Regions from separate parts of the Methylophilus sp. TWE2 genome, predicted to be linked through region 2. Evidence: predicted binding sites of a transcription regulator. Region 2 holds the regulator's gene; the other holds the start of a gene.
The links. Region 2 encodes sigma-54, which starts transcription at its own class of promoters, with help from an activator protein. Its sites were predicted from a motif close to TGGCACNNTTCCTGCT; they were not measured.

Region 1 (7,636 bases), 620 kb from region 2:
TCGCGCAACAGCTGGAAATACCAGGCCCCATCCGTCGTATCGCCATACAGCACGGCACCGATGATTGTGTCATCTTTGATCACGAGTTTTTTGTAAACCCCGCCGACCGCGTCGTGCAGTAAAATTTCTTCGGCATCGTCACCGCCCATGAAGTCACCGGCAGAAAACAAATCAATGCCAGTCACCTTCAGTTTTGTTGAGGTGACCGAACCTTTGTATAGACCGATGCCGAAGTTGGCCAAATGTGTGGCGCACACTTTGGCCATTTCAAATAAGGGCGCCACCAGGCCGTAAGTCATGCCACGATGGCTGACACATTCACCCACAGCATAAATGCGAGGGTCATAGGTTTGCATCGTGTCATTCACCACAATGCCACGGTTGCAGTGGATGCCTGCAGATGCGGCCAATGCGTAGTTCGGGCGGATGCCGACAGCCATGACCACCAGGTCTGCCGGGATTTCCTGGCCGTCTTTGAAGCGTACGGCCACCACGCGGCCATCTTTGCCTATGAGTTGTTCAGTGTCTTTTTGCAGCAAGAATGTCAGGCCGCGCGCTTCAAGAGATTTTTGCAGCATCTTGCCGGACACCTTATCCAGCTGGCGCTCCAGCAACCACTCGTTTTTATGCACCACCGTCACATCCATGCCCTGGATTTTGAGGCCATTCGCCGCCTCCAGGCCCAGCAAGCCACCGCCAATGACCACGGCATGCTTGTGCGTTTTGGCGGCCTCTATCATGTCGTTGGTGTCTTTGATGTCACGGTAACCCAGCACACCCTGCAGGTCAGCACCCGGAATCGGTAATATAAAGGGCTTGGAACCCGTCGCCAGTAACAGGCGATCATAGGGAACGGTGGTGCCGTCTTCTGCGGTCACCGTGCGCGCTTTACGGTCAATTTTGTTGACGCGTGCGCTGGTATGCAACGTAATATTGTTCTCTGCGTACCACTCGCGTGTATTCAGGATGATGTCATCAATCGTCTGTTCGTTGGCCAGGACGGGTGACAACATGATGCGGTTATAGTTTGGATAAGGCTCATCCCCAAAGACGGTAATGTCATACATGTCCGGCGCAATCTTGAGCAGCTCTTCCACTGCCCGCATGCCGGCCATGCCGTTGCCGACGACCACCAGTTTCTGTTTCATCTTAATCACTCCTTACTGATCATTTATGCTGCATCCGCCAGGCTGGCCCAGCGTTGCAGGTTTTGTTGCCAGTCTTGGTCTTGCTGGCTTGTTCTTGCTAATTTCACAACTTCACCGACCACGATAATGGCCGGGCTTTTCAGACCTTGCTGATGCGCCTCATAAGGCATGGCCTGTAATGAAGAAATGGCCGCGCGCTGGTTGTCGCGGGTACCGTTCTCTACCACCATGCAGGGCATGTCAGGAGACATGCCGGCAGCAATGAGCCCGCGGCTGATGTCTGGCAGGTGCTGCATGCCCATGTAAATTACCAGCGTGGTATGACTCTCCACCAGGGCTCGCCACGGCAATGGCTCCCCGTCCTGGGTGTGACCGGTAATCAGCGTGACACCATGGTTGTAACTGCGGTGGGTGGCTGGCACTTCCATACTGGCGCAGGCGCTCAAACCACTGGTCATGCCTGGAATAATTTCATAGGGGATATTTGCCGCTCTTAACGCCAGCATTTCTTCACCGCCCCGGCCAAAGACAAAAGGGTCGCCGCCCTTGAGGCGGACAACCACTTGTCCCTGTTCGGCCAGTGCGACCAGCATGCGGTTGATGAAGTGCTGCGGGGTAGACTTGCAGCCGCCACGCTTGCCAACCGGCACGATGCGTGCCTGCGGGCAATGCGCGAGCAAGGCCGGATTGACCAGGTCATCGACCAGCACAACCTCTGCTTGCTGCAGGACCTTGATGGCCTTGAGCGTAATGAGGTCGGGATCGCCGGGTCCGGCACCCACTAAATACACTTTTGCGGCTGAAGTCATAGGCAGTTCCTTACTTGGTTAAATCAAAAGGTATACATGGCAGTCAGCCATAATTTTTCTGTGTCCTGGATGCGGCCGCGATTACTGGCTGCATTGGTCACAGTATTGGCAGCGGCTGCGTACTGGTCATCTTCGGTATATTTGCCATACTCGAGTTTGGTCATCCAGTTCTTGTCCATATTCCAGGTCACGGCGGCATTCCACTCGCGGCCATAACGGTGACCGTTAGCGCTGGCGCCACCATTCACGGTAAAAAAGTCTTCATCAGAGCGAATGTCGTGGTAGTCGACGAAAAACAGGAAGTCGCCATATTTGTAGGTGGCGGTGATAAAGGTGTCTTTAATACCCTGACGTGGTGTGACCAGAAATTTGTCTACCCAGCCCTGGAACAGGTGGTTGGTGCCAAACGGAGTCTGGAAGGCATACTGGCCGTCGTTGCTGGAGAGCAGTTCCTGGTCAATGCGCAGGTTGAAGTTGTCTATGCCAAAGCCGCCACCCAGTTTGTAATAGTGGGCGTCAATACGACTGTCACCGCCTTTGTAATCCGTCTGCTTGGCGTATTCCGCCGTGTAATGCGCACGGTAATTAGGTGTGAACGGATGGGTACCATCCAGGCGTAAACCGATAATTTTGTTCGATTGGTCTGCCAGCAGATTGGCGCCACCCGCGCCAAACCAGGCATTGCCCAGGCCCAGGTTCTCAAAGTTTGAAAAATAACCATAACCGACCAGGAATTCGGTAGGCGAGATGCGATAACGTGCATTAGCGATTTCGAGATCACCACTGCGGTGTGTGGTGAAAATCTGACGTACACGGTCAAAGTGGGCCAGAAAGATTTCGGTGTCGGGAATGCTTTTGTTAAATACCGAGACGCCATCGAACACTTGCGTATTCTGACGGAATGCAATGTCACCAATGAATCGTACATTGTCTAAATTGACGATTTGGCGCCCGGCACGCACGCGGGTGTTTTTGATGCCAGTCCAGTCCACAAACAGCTGGTTAAAATCCGTGTAGTCGGGATCCACCACCTTGGCATAGTTGATTCTATCGCTTTCGTTGGAAGCACCATTGGTGCGGACGGTGTTGGTGCCGTCATTGAAGTCATCCTTCAATTTGCTGACATTAGTAATTTGTGCCGCAAAGCTCCAGTTATGGTAAGGCGCCGTTTGCCAGCCAATCAGGCTGCGCAGTGTCACCGCATTGGCATTATCCAATTCGCGGGCGCCAGTCGGGTTTGCACTACCATTAGCAAAAGCACCAGGTTGCAATCCATCCTGGTCTACATGCTCATAGCGCAATCTGAAACTGGTCAGGTTTTTACCGGTTTTAATGGCGTCCATAAAAGTGTATTCAGGGATAACCTCTTCTTCAGCCATCACCTGCTGGCTCAGTGCTGCCAGTAAAATCGCGAGTGAAACTTGACGCAGGCGTGGGTGTGAGTTAGCTTTCATGTGTTGCTCCTTTTTCAATGTGGGGGTAACCATACTTCGATGAGGTGTGGATGCTGGCGGGTGACCGCCCGTCAGCATCATTTTTTATGCCGCCTTTTTGGCGTGTCTTTCATACAAAAACTTCAAGACCTCGCTACGCAGATGCGTGTAAGCCGGGTCTTCTACCAGCTCCAGGCGTTTGCGCGGACGTGGCAGATCAACCTCTAAAATTTCACCAATCGTTGCTGCCGGGCCATTGGTCATCATGACGATGCGGTCTGATAACAGTACGGCTTCGTCGACATCGTGTGTGACCATGACGGCCGTGCAACCGGAACGGGACATGATGGCCATCAGCTCGTCTTGCAGTCCGGCCCGGGTGAGTGCATCCAACGCACCAAACGGCTCGTCCAGAAGTAGCACTTTGGGCTCCATGGCCAGGGCGCGGGCAATGCCCACGCGCTGTTTCATGCCGCCGGAGATTTCATTCGGGCGTTTTTCCACGGCGTGGCTTAAACCAACGAGTTCCAGCGCGGCACGTGTACGTTCGGCTAATTGCGTCGGTCCTTCCGTATCACCAAACACACGCTCCACCGCCAGGTAGACATTTTCAAAACAGGTCAGCCAGGGCAGCAGAGAATGGTTCTGGAACACGACAGCGCGTTCTGGGCCAGGCTTGGCAATTTCGCGGCCGGCACAAAACAGGTAGCCTTCAGTAGGCTGCAGCAAACCGGCAATCAGGTTGAGCACGGTAGATTTACCGCAACCTGAGTGACCGATGATGGAAATAAACTCGCCTTCACGGATATTCAGGTTGATATCTTTAAGTGCCTGGAAGCTGCCTTTTTTGGTTTGAAACGTCATGTTGACGTTTTCAATCAGGACATAACGGTCTTGCATCATATTGTTCGTCATAGTGGTATTCCTTTAGCAGCGGGTTATTCGTAGCTGTAGCGTTTTGCCACCAGCACCAGGCATTGTTCCAACAGCAGGCCGACAATACCGACAATAAAGATGGCGATGATGATGTGTTCAACATTGAGGTTGTTCCACTCATCCCACACCCAGAAGCCGATGCCCACGCCGCCAGTCAGCATTTCTGCTGCCACAATCACCAGCCAGGCTGCACCGATGGAGAGACGTACGCCCGTCATCATGTAAGGCATCACGTATGGCAACAGGATTTTGGTGACGATTTTCCACTCAGATAAATTGAGCACCTTGGCGACATTCATATAGTCTTGTGGCACCTTGCTGACACCGACGGCAGTGTTGATGATCATGGGCCACACGGCAGTGATGAAAATAACCCAGATCGCAGCAGGGTTAGCTGCCTTGAAAACAAGCAGGCCAATCGGTAACCAGGCCAGTGGCGAGACTGGTTTCAGCAAGCTGATGATAGGCGCAGCCATTCTCGACATAAACGCATAACGGCCTATCACAAACCCCATCGGGATACCGACAACGGCTGCCAAAGCAAAACCGGTGGCGACCCGTTTGAGTGAGTTAAGGATGTTCCAGCCGATGCCCATATCATTCGGGTTGTTGATGTAAAACGGATCACTGAACAACTCAACGGCTGATTGCCAGGTCTTGACTGGGCCCGGCAAGCCTTGTGTGAGCGCAGACACCGTGGCCCAGATGGCAGCAAATATCAGCAAGCCAGTCACAGGCGGCAACAGCCATTCAAATACGCGTTTGGCGGTTGCCGCCCATGCTCCACGTTTCTGCAAAAGCGGGGCGGCTGCTGTCGCTGTGGTTGAGAGAGGTTTAACCACAGCAACAACTGGTTTAGCAGGCACTGTTTTCACAGTTGGCTCGCTTGTTTGCATAGTCTTTTCCTTGTTAAAGCTGACGACACTCATGGTGACTCTCCTCTAAAGTTAAGCTTTAACCTTGAAACTGTTGGCGTAGGCTTTAGGATCCTTGCCATCCCACACCACGCCATCGATCAGCTTGCTGCTACGCATGACGTCTGTCGGTACGCTAATGCCCAGTGATTTAGCAGCTTCAGTGTAGATATCAATACGGTTCACTTTTTTGGCGATGCCCAGGTAGTCAGGATCGGACTTCAGCAAGCCCCAACGTTTATGCTGGGTGAGGAACCACATGCCGTCAGACAGGTAAGGGAAGCTGACCTTGCCATCGTTAAAGAACTTCATGTAGTTTGGGTCTTCCCATTTTTTGCCGATGCCATTGTCGTAGTGGCCGAGGAAGCGGCCTTCAATCACTTCTTCCGGTGCGTTGACGTAGGCTTTGCCGGAAATCAGTTTGGCCACTTCAGCGCGGTTCTTGGTCGCGTCGATATAGCGCGAAGCTTCGAGGATGGCCTTGGTGAGCGCCAGGGCCGTGTTGGGGTTTTTGGCAATAAAGTCAGCAGTCGTACCCAGGACTTTTTCAGGGTGGTCTACCCAGATATCTTGTGTGGTGGCCACGGTGTAGCCGACCTTGTCATAAATGGCACGCGCATTCCAGGGTTCGCCCACGCAGTAACCGTCCATATTGCCAATACGCATGTTTGCCACCATTTGTGGCGGAGGCACCACGATGGTTTTTACGTCCTGCATCGGGTTAATACCATAGTTGGCCAGCCAGTAATACAGCCACATGGCGTGCGTGCCTGTCGGGAAGGTCTGGGCAAAGGTAAAGTCACGGTTTTCGTTATCGAGCAGGCGTTTTAATGTGCCGCCGCTGGTCACGCCTTTTTCCTTGAGCTGGTTTGCCAGTGTGATGCCCTGGCCGTTATGGTTCAGCGTCATCAGGATACTCATGTCTTTTTGCTGACCACCGATACCCATCTGCACCCCATAAATCAGGCCGTATAACACGTGGGCAGCGTGCAACTCACCATTCGCCAGCTTGTCACGTACGCCAGCCCAGGAGGCTTCTTTGGAAGGGACAATCTTGATGCCGTATTTTTTATCAAAACCCATCTGGGCGGCGACGATAATCGGTGCACAGTCAGTCAATGGAATAAAGCCCACTTTGACTTCTGTGATTTCTGGCGCATCAGAGCCTGCGGCCCAAGCCTGGCTGCGAATGACAGGCGGCACCATGTTCATCATTGCGGCAGCACCGACAGCGCCCGCAATGGCTTGGCGGAAAAATTGGCGGCGCGTTTGGTCTACGGATGTGGCCTGAACGACAGTCGTCTCGACTGCGGTTTTCTTGTCAAAACTACTCATGTTTTCTCCCTGGTAAAGTGAAATTAACTGGAAACGCAAAAACAAAAAGGCGTCCTGAGTGCAAACGGTGTTTTGTTTGCACTCAGGACGCCTTTGTCCGGGTTACTTACTAATCTATATATCAGCTGCTATTGATGGGCATGTCTCCGTTGACAGGTCCCTGGCAGTTAAGAGTTTGACTCTTGCTTGTCTTAAAGCAAGTGGTGTGCCAGCTTGAAATTTAAAATTAACTACATGATATATATAAGTATTTTTATTTATTTGGCTTGGCAGGCAAGCGGGCGGTGGGTTGAATCGCACTGCTTTTGTGCGGCTTGCTCAAGATTGGCGCGCTCGGCCTGCTGCTGGTTGGCCAGCATGCCCAACAGCACAAAAACCACGCAGGCCAGCAAAAAACTCAAGCCGCGCCAGAACGCCAGTGGATGTCTTTGCAGCAACGCAGGATGGCTGTGGCGGTTAAATGCAGGGTTGGGTGTACGTAAGTCGAACACGAACTCAGACAGGCTGGGGTAGCGTTTTTCCGCATAGGGGTGTACAGCGCGTGCAATGGCCTGATCCATCCAGGCCGGAAAATCCGGTTGTTCGTAGCGGATATCGCGGTAATACAAACGCAAGCGGTCATCACCGTGCTTAATTTTGGCGACCTCGGTGCCATAGGGCAGTTTTCCGGTCAGTAACTGATAGGTAATACATCCCAATGCAAATAAATCACTTTGCACACTGCCAGGCTGGCCGATAAACTGCTCTGGCGCAGAATATTGCACGCTGCCCAACAGCCCCCATGTCTGTGTGTGGCTGTACATTTCATCCAATCCTGCCACGCTGACTGCACCAAAGTCGATCAGCGTGATTTTGCCATCCTCATCAATCAGGATGTTGGCCGGTTGCAGGTCCTGGTAGACCATTTCCAGACGATGAAACGCTGCTAGTGCATTGGCAAGCTGCTCTACAATGTGCCTGACCATCTCCAGCGAGGGTTGCGGATGATCCAGCATCCACTGCTGCAGGGTCTGCCCTGGCACATACTCCATCACACTGTAAAGAGACTGCCGCTGTCTTTC
Region 2 (7,636 bases):
ATACTTTCATAGTGGCACGCGTTTCGGCATAACTCACGATCACCGCTTTAGCACGACCCAAGCCTGCAGCCTCCAGCACAGAGCGTCGGCCAGCATCTCCATAAATCACGCTTTCCCCAGCAGCAGCCGCTTCCTGTACACGGCTGGCATCCATATCCAGCGCCACATAAGGGATATTTTCCTCACGCAAAAAACGTCCCAGGTATTGTCCACTACGGCCATAACCGCAAATAATGACATGGTCACGCAAATCCTGGCTATGCTCCTGTATTTGATCGACCACTTTGATGCTGTTGCGGGTATAGCTCTTGACCAGTGCGCGCGCGATACGCCCGTTGTATTGGATAATAAATGGGGCCACCAGCATGGACAGAACTGCCACCGACAACACTAGCTGCAATGCCTCACCGTCAATTAGTTTGGTTTGCAAACCGAGCGCCAATACCACAAAACTGAATTCACCCGCCTGACCAAGAATGATGCCGGTACGTACGCCCACACCCATTTCAAAACCGTAAATTCTGGTCAGCAATGCAATCAGACCTATCTTGAAGAGCAGGAAGAAAACCAGTAAGAAAATGATCAGTACAATGTGTTCGATCAGCACTGACACATCAAGCAACATGCCTACACTGATAAAGAACAAGCCTAATAGAATATCTCGGAACGGTGCGATATCTGACTCCACCTGATAGCGGTACTTGGTCTCCGAGATCAGCATGCCTGCCACAAACGCACCCAGCGCATAAGACAGGCCCACAAAATTGGTCGCAGCGGCCATCAGCAATGTCACCATCAGCACATTGAGCACGAACAACTCGCGTGAGCGTTGCTTGGCAACCAGTTCAAACCAGAAATTCAGGGCATTTTTACCGAACCTGAATAACAAAAACAGCAATACAGAGGACTTGATCAGGGTCAGTCCGAGTACATCCAGCCAGTTATCGCTGTGTGATCCCAGTGTCTGGATCAACACCAGAATTGGAATCACCGCCAGGTCCTGGAACAGCAACACACCGATACTCAAACGACCATGGCGGGAGTTGAGATCAACACGTTCCATCAGGATTTTTGACACAATCGCAGTAGAAGACATGGTGATAGCAGCACCAATAATGAAAGCAGAAGTCAGGCTGAGGCCAGCCAGCTTGCCTAGCACCAGACTGGCCAGCAACGTCAGGACAACCTGGCCGCCACCGAGGCCGAACAGGGTTTTGCGCATGGCATACAATTTGGGCAGGCTAAACTCAAGACCAATACTGAACATGAGGAACACAATGCCAAACTCAGCCACTTGACGGCCACTCTCTTCATCTTCCAGCAACCCCAGGACATGAGGCCCGAGCACGATCCCAATCATGAAGTAAGCCAGCATGGCAGGTAAGCCGAGGATACGGAACAGGCCGACGGCAAATACCGAACTGGTGAGTAGCAATAGTAAATGGATCAGGGAATCAAACATGCAATTGTTCTAAGCACTTATGTCAGGCCACAAACACATGCCAGCCTGTAAATCATTGATAGAGGTAGTCAAGGATATATTCTGAAACAGACTTGTTTCAAGTGGATGCATCCTGCCACAAAACACTATTTTATGCAAAAAATGTGCCTGGCAACAAAAAAACCGTAAAAAAATGGCCTTTTGCTTTCTTGCCAAGGGACTCACTTGTTATACTAACCCGCCATGAACAGAGCAAACGATGGTGTCCACCTTGTGAAAAGCGCTGACATCGTGACACGTGCACGAGGCATACTGTTACACGAAGCCGATGAAATACGCCAACTGGCAGACCGCTTGGGCAGCGCGTTTGAAGCAGCAGTGCATATGATCCTTGATTGCCGCGGCCGCGTGGTAGTAACAGGCATGGGAAAGTCCGGTCATATTGGTGGCAAAATTGCTGCCACACTGGCGAGTACCGGCACACCTGCTTTTTTCATGCATCCGGCCGAGGCCAGTCATGGTGACTTGGGCATGATTACCTCTGAGGATGTCGTCATTGCCTTGTCGAACTCCGGCGAAAGCGACGAAATTATCAACATTCTTCCAGCCATCCGTCGTATAGGTGCCCGCATTCTGAGCATTACCGGTAGCGAAAGCTCTACCTTGTCACGCGAATCCGAGGTGCATTTAAGTGCTGCTGTCAGCCATGAAGCCTGCCCACTCGGCCTCGCACCGACAGCGAGCACCACCGCAGCATTGGCGTTAGGTGACGCGCTTGCACTCTGTGTACTTGATTTGCGTGCATTCACTGCAGAGGACTTTGCACGCTCACATCCTGGCGGAAGCCTGGGTCGTAGACTACTGGTCAGGATTAAAGATGTAATGCGCACCGGTAATGCGGTTCCCTGGGTGAACGAACAAGCCACAGTGCAGGATGCCATTACGCAAATCTCCAGCAAAGGCATGGGATTTACTGCTATTGTGGATCACCAGCATCATCCGATCGGCATTTTTACGGATGGGGATTTACGCCGCTTGTTTATGCAAGGCAAGAGCAATACCCAGACTGCCATTACTTCAGTCATGAATACCCACCCCCGCTTGTTAGGGACGCAACAAATGGCAGTGGATGCAGTTAATCTGATGGAGCAATATAAAATTAACGGTTTTTTGGCAGTGGACGAGCAACAACAATTGATAGGTGCGTTTAATATGCACGACTTACTGAAGGCGAAAGTCGTTTAGGCCAGCTGGTCTCCTGGAATTCACGCATGCTTAAACACCCTATTTTATTGCCAATTGCGTTAATGCTGTTTTTAGCGCTACTGACATTCTGGATCAATCAGACTGTCCAGGAGCAGGGCCTCAGCATTAGCCGCTTGAACCGTCATGACCCTGACTATATGTTGCATAACTTTGTCAGCACACGAACCAATGCGACGGGCAATACCAAATATGTGCTGGCCGCGATAGAAATGCGTCACTTTCCGGACAATGATTACACAGAACTGAAACGCCCGCGTTTCACCCAGTTCGGTTTGGACAAGCCATACACACAAATTTATGGCCAGCGTGGAAAGATTTCCGCCAATGGTAAACTGGTAGAGTTTAACAAGCAGGTGAAAGTGATCCGTCAAGGCACCGCCGAAAAGGGTGAAATGCAGCTCCACACTGAACAGTTAACCATGGAACCCGATACCGAAGTCGCTTATACCGACTTACCGGTCAAGATTTATCAAAAACCGGCAACCGTCATTACCGGTACCGGCCTGCGCTTTGATAACAAGGCACAGACCACGCAATTATTTAACCGGGTGCACGTGCATTATGAGCGTGCACCTGACGCAGCCAAAGCTGCAACCCCGACAAAACCTGCCGAAAAAATAGGTAATCGGAAAGAAATAGGAAACCGTAAGGGTCGTTGATTCTGGAGAAATGAGTTGAATACGCACAAGCCATTATTTTATGTCAGCTGTTTGGCCTTATGGACATTACTACATTGGTCAACCAGCGTATTGGCTGAAGAATCGGACCGTGACCAGCCTATTGAGCTGGAGGCTGACACGGTGACTGTGAATGACGCCAAGAAAATCAGTGTTTACACCGGCAATGTCATCCTCAACCAAGGCACCTTGCAGATCAAGGCTGACAAAATGATTGTGCGAGAAGACCAGGATGGATTCCAGCACAGCACCTGCACGGGTAACCCAACCACCTTCAAGCAAAAGCGCACGGGCAAGGATGAGTGGATGCAAGGCAGTGGCCAGCGTATTGAATACAACGCCCGCATGGACAAGGTACAACTTTATACCAATGCCTGGGTCAAACGCGGTGAAGATATCGTGACTGGCGACTACATCAGCTATGACGCCAATGCTGAATATGCTGAAGTGATCGGTGGCACCAAAGCCAACCCGAATGGCACCGCAGGTAGCCGCGTCAAGGCAACCATCCAGCCGAAAAACAAAACCACCCCGCCAGTGATTGATAACAAACCCAATTCGCAGCAAGGCCTGCGCATGAACCGTTCACTGCAACTCAAAGTTGAGCCGGTACCCGGCGATGCTGGCAGCGAACCTAAGAAAGAGCAACCGTAAAGACCTGGCCCATGCAGACAAGCGCTTTATCAGAACATAATCATTTACACGTCAGTCGCCTAAAAAAAGCCTATCAGGGCCGTACAGTAGTGAAAAACACGACGTTGGAGCTTCACAGTGGCGAAGTCATTGGTTTGCTGGGCCCCAATGGTGCTGGTAAAACCACCAGCTTTTACATGATTGTCGGACTTGTGGCCCTGGACGACGGTGAAATCAGCCTGAATGGGGCCGATGTCAGCCACGCGCCCATGCATGAGCGCGCACGCATGGGACTCGCTTATTTACCGCAAGAGGCCTCCATCTTCCGTAAAATGTCGGTCACCGACAATATTATGTCCATTCTGGAAACGCGTCCCTATAACGACGAAGAGCGTGAGGCAAGGCTGGAATCATTACTGGACCAGCTGCATATCCAGCATATCCGCAACAGCCAGGCCGTGAGCTTGTCTGGCGGTGAGCGCCGTCGTGTGGAAATCGCGCGATGCCTGGCCACGGACCCGAAATTCATCCTGCTAGACGAGCCCTTTGCCGGGATTGACCCAATTGCAGTGATTGAGATCCAGAAAATCATCCGCTACCTGAGCAGCCAGAATATTGGCATCTTGATCACTGACCATAATGTACGCGAAACTCTGGACATTTGCGATCGCGCATATATCGTCAATGAAGGCGCCGTGTTTGCGGCTGGCACACCCGACGAAATCATCCAGAATGAAGGTGTTCGTGAAGTTTACCTGGGTAAGAACTTTAGGTTGTAATTTGTTATGAAGCAAAACCTGCAATTACGCATTTCACAAAACCTGGCACTGACTCCGCAGCTACAACAGTCTATCCGTCTGTTACAGTTATCCACATTGGAGCTCAGCCAGGAGCTGGAAACCATTCTTCAGGAAAACCCGTTGCTGGAGATGGCCGATGGAGAAGAAGGCGAGTTTGAGGACAATTCAGCAACCCCTACCGAAGCTATCGAATCAGTCCATGCAGACGATGCCAACTCGTTTGACCTGGCCACCCAGCAAGAAATTACTGCACCTGCCGAGACGCTGCGCGAAGACTTACATGATGAACTTGGCAGCAATGAAGGCGAACTGGCCAATCTCAGCGAAGAATTCAACCCTCCCGAATTTGAAGATAATTACGAAGAGTTTGGCAGCACCAGCAACTGGGATGAGGCAGGCCGCAACAACCTTGATGATGAGGATAGTGATTTTTCGCGGCAGGATGCCAGCAATATCAGCCTGCGCGAGCATTTACTGGACCAGATTCAACTGGCGCATCTGTCACAGCGTGACATGACGCTGGTCAAGTTGCTGCTCGACAGCATAAATGACGACGGCTACCTTGAGCAAGACTTGCAGGAAATTGTTGAACACCTGCCGCTTGAGCTCGAAGTTGAGCTGCTTGAACTTGAGACCGCACTCAAACTGATACAGAACCTGGACCCGGTAGGTGTCGGAGCCCGTGACTTGCGGGAATGCCTGTTATTGCAACTGCAACACTTGCCGTCAGAAACGCCTTATTTACGTACGGCCATGGCACTCGCAAAAGATCATTTGGCCCTGCTGGCCAATAAAGACTTTGTCAAATTGCGCAAACTGCTCAGTTGCGATGAAACCGCACTGAAAGGAGCGCAACAACTCATTCGCCAGCAAAACCCCAAACCTGGCAGCGAATTTGCCACCTTTAGTCACGACCACTTTATCCAGCATGATGTGGTAGTCAAAAAAATCAAAGGTATCTGGGTCGCATCGCTCAACGATGGCGTGATTCCCAAACTGCGTATCAACCAACTGTATGCTGACATCCTCAAACGCAACCGCGAAAGCTCAGGCCAGTATCTGCAAAGCCAGATGCAGGAAGCAAAATGGATGATCAAAAATATCCAGCAGCGCTTCTCCACCATTCTGCGCGTGTCGCAAGCGATTGTAGACCGTCAGCGCAACTTCTTTGAGCATGGCGACATTGCCATGCGGCCATTGGTGCTTCGTGAAATTGCCGAAGAGCTAGATTTGCATGAAAGCACTGTTTCACGAGTCACCACGCATAAATATATGCTCACACCGCGTGGCGTTTACGAGCTCAAATATTTCTTTGGCAGTTCGGTGGCAACTGATGCGGGCGGCTCTTGCTCGGCGACGGCCATCCGCGCCTTGATCAAACAAATGGTGGCAGAAGAAAACCCGAAAAAACCGCTCTCGGATAACCAGATTACAGATACCTTGGCTCAACAAGGCATTGTGGTCGCGCGGCGTACCATTGCCAAATACCGTGAGTCTTTGAATATTCCGCCCGCCAATTTACGCAAATCGCTTTAAACAAAAAGGCCGCAGATGCGGCCTTTTTTTATTGCTCGAGCGTCTTTATTTAATCGTGATTTTTGCAAACTTGCGCTTGCCCACTTGGGCGACCACCGTCACACCTTTAGACAATGGTAGATTCTTGTCTTCAACCTTGACGCTATCCAGCTTGACGCCGCCCTGCTGTATTGCACGCATTGCTTCACTGGTGCTTTCTACCAGCCCCGCCTGCTTCAATAACTGGCTAATGCCTATACTGTCAGTCTCGATAATGACTTCTACCTCTGGCACATCATCTGGGATACCACCTTTGGCACGTGTCTGAAAATCCTGCAAGGCTTTTTCAGCTGCAGCCTGACCATGAAAACGCGCCACGACTTCCTGTGCAAACCCCACCTTGATATTGCGTGGATTTTCACCAGCCGCTACTTGGGCCTTCCATTGTGCAATGTTTTCCAATGAGGCGAAGGACAACAAATCGATATAACGCCACATCAACTCATCCGAAATGGACATGATCTTGGCAAAAATCGTTTCCGGGGCTTCACTAATGCCGATATAGTTACCCAGTGATTTGGACATCTTGTTAACGCCATCCAACCCTTCGAGCAAGGGCATCATGAGGACACATTGCTGTGACTGACCAGCCTGCTTTTGCAACTCGCGTCCCATCAGCAGGTTGAATTTCTGGTCGGTGCCACCTAACTCCAAATCCGCTTGCAAGGCAACCGAGTCATAGCCTTGCAACAAGGGATACAGGAACTCATGAATCGCAATCGGCTGATTACCTTTAAAGCGCTTGGAGAAGTCATCACGCTCCAGCATACGCGCCACGGTATGGCTGGCTGCCAGCTTGATCATGCCAGCTGCGCCCAGTTCGCTTAACCATTTGGAGTTGAAGACGATCTCGGTTTTGGCAGGATCCAGGATTTTAAATACCTGTTCGGCATAGGTATCGGCATTGAGCTTCACCTGCTCAACCGTTAACGGCGGGCGCGTGGCGCTTTTGCCAGTGGGGTCACCAATCATGCCCGTGAAGTCACCAATCAGGAATAAAATCTGGTGTCCCAGATCCTGCAACTGGCGCAATTTGTTAATCAGCACCGTATGCCCCAAATGCAAGTCTGGTGCGGTCGGGTCAAAACCTGCCTTCACGCGAAGTGGCTTGCCTGTTTTCAGTTTTTCCACCAGCTCTTGTTCGATCAGCAGCTCGTCTGCCCCGCGCTTGATAATCGCCAGCGCTTGCACGATTTCCGGACTTAAAACTTCGACGGCTGAGGATTGGGTTACGTCTGTCATAA

Region 1: the regulator sigma-54 is predicted to act here: its motif matches at 6,771-6,786, upstream of ACJ67_RS10320 (CmpA/NrtA family ABC transporter substrate-binding protein).

What each region holds. Positions count from the first base shown of each region.
Region 1 covers NZ_CP012020.1:2,188,958-2,196,593, reverse strand. Annotated here, with positions in the region: gene nirB (nitrite reductase large subunit NirB) at 1-1,148, opposite strand, end outside; gene cobA (uroporphyrinogen-III C-methyltransferase) at 1,172-1,957, opposite strand; gene ACJ67_RS10335 (hypothetical protein) at 1,981-3,411, opposite strand; gene ACJ67_RS10330 (ABC transporter ATP-binding protein) at 3,496-4,305, opposite strand; gene ntrB (nitrate ABC transporter permease) at 4,329-5,255, opposite strand; gene ACJ67_RS10320 (CmpA/NrtA family ABC transporter substrate-binding protein) at 5,274-6,575, opposite strand; gene ACJ67_RS10315 (bifunctional protein-serine/threonine kinase/phosphatase) at 6,833-7,636, opposite strand, start outside.
Region 2 covers NZ_CP012020.1:2,813,410-2,821,045, forward strand. Annotated here, with positions in the region: gene ACJ67_RS13290 (cation:proton antiporter) at 1-1,462, opposite strand, end outside; gene ACJ67_RS13295 (KpsF/GutQ family sugar-phosphate isomerase) at 1,826-2,686, shown strand; gene lptC (LPS export ABC transporter periplasmic protein LptC) at 2,713-3,366, shown strand; gene lptA (lipopolysaccharide transport periplasmic protein LptA) at 3,382-4,038, shown strand; gene lptB (LPS export ABC transporter ATP-binding protein) at 4,050-4,796, shown strand; gene ACJ67_RS13315 (RNA polymerase factor sigma-54) at 4,803-6,353, shown strand; gene tyrS (tyrosine--tRNA ligase) at 6,399-7,634, opposite strand.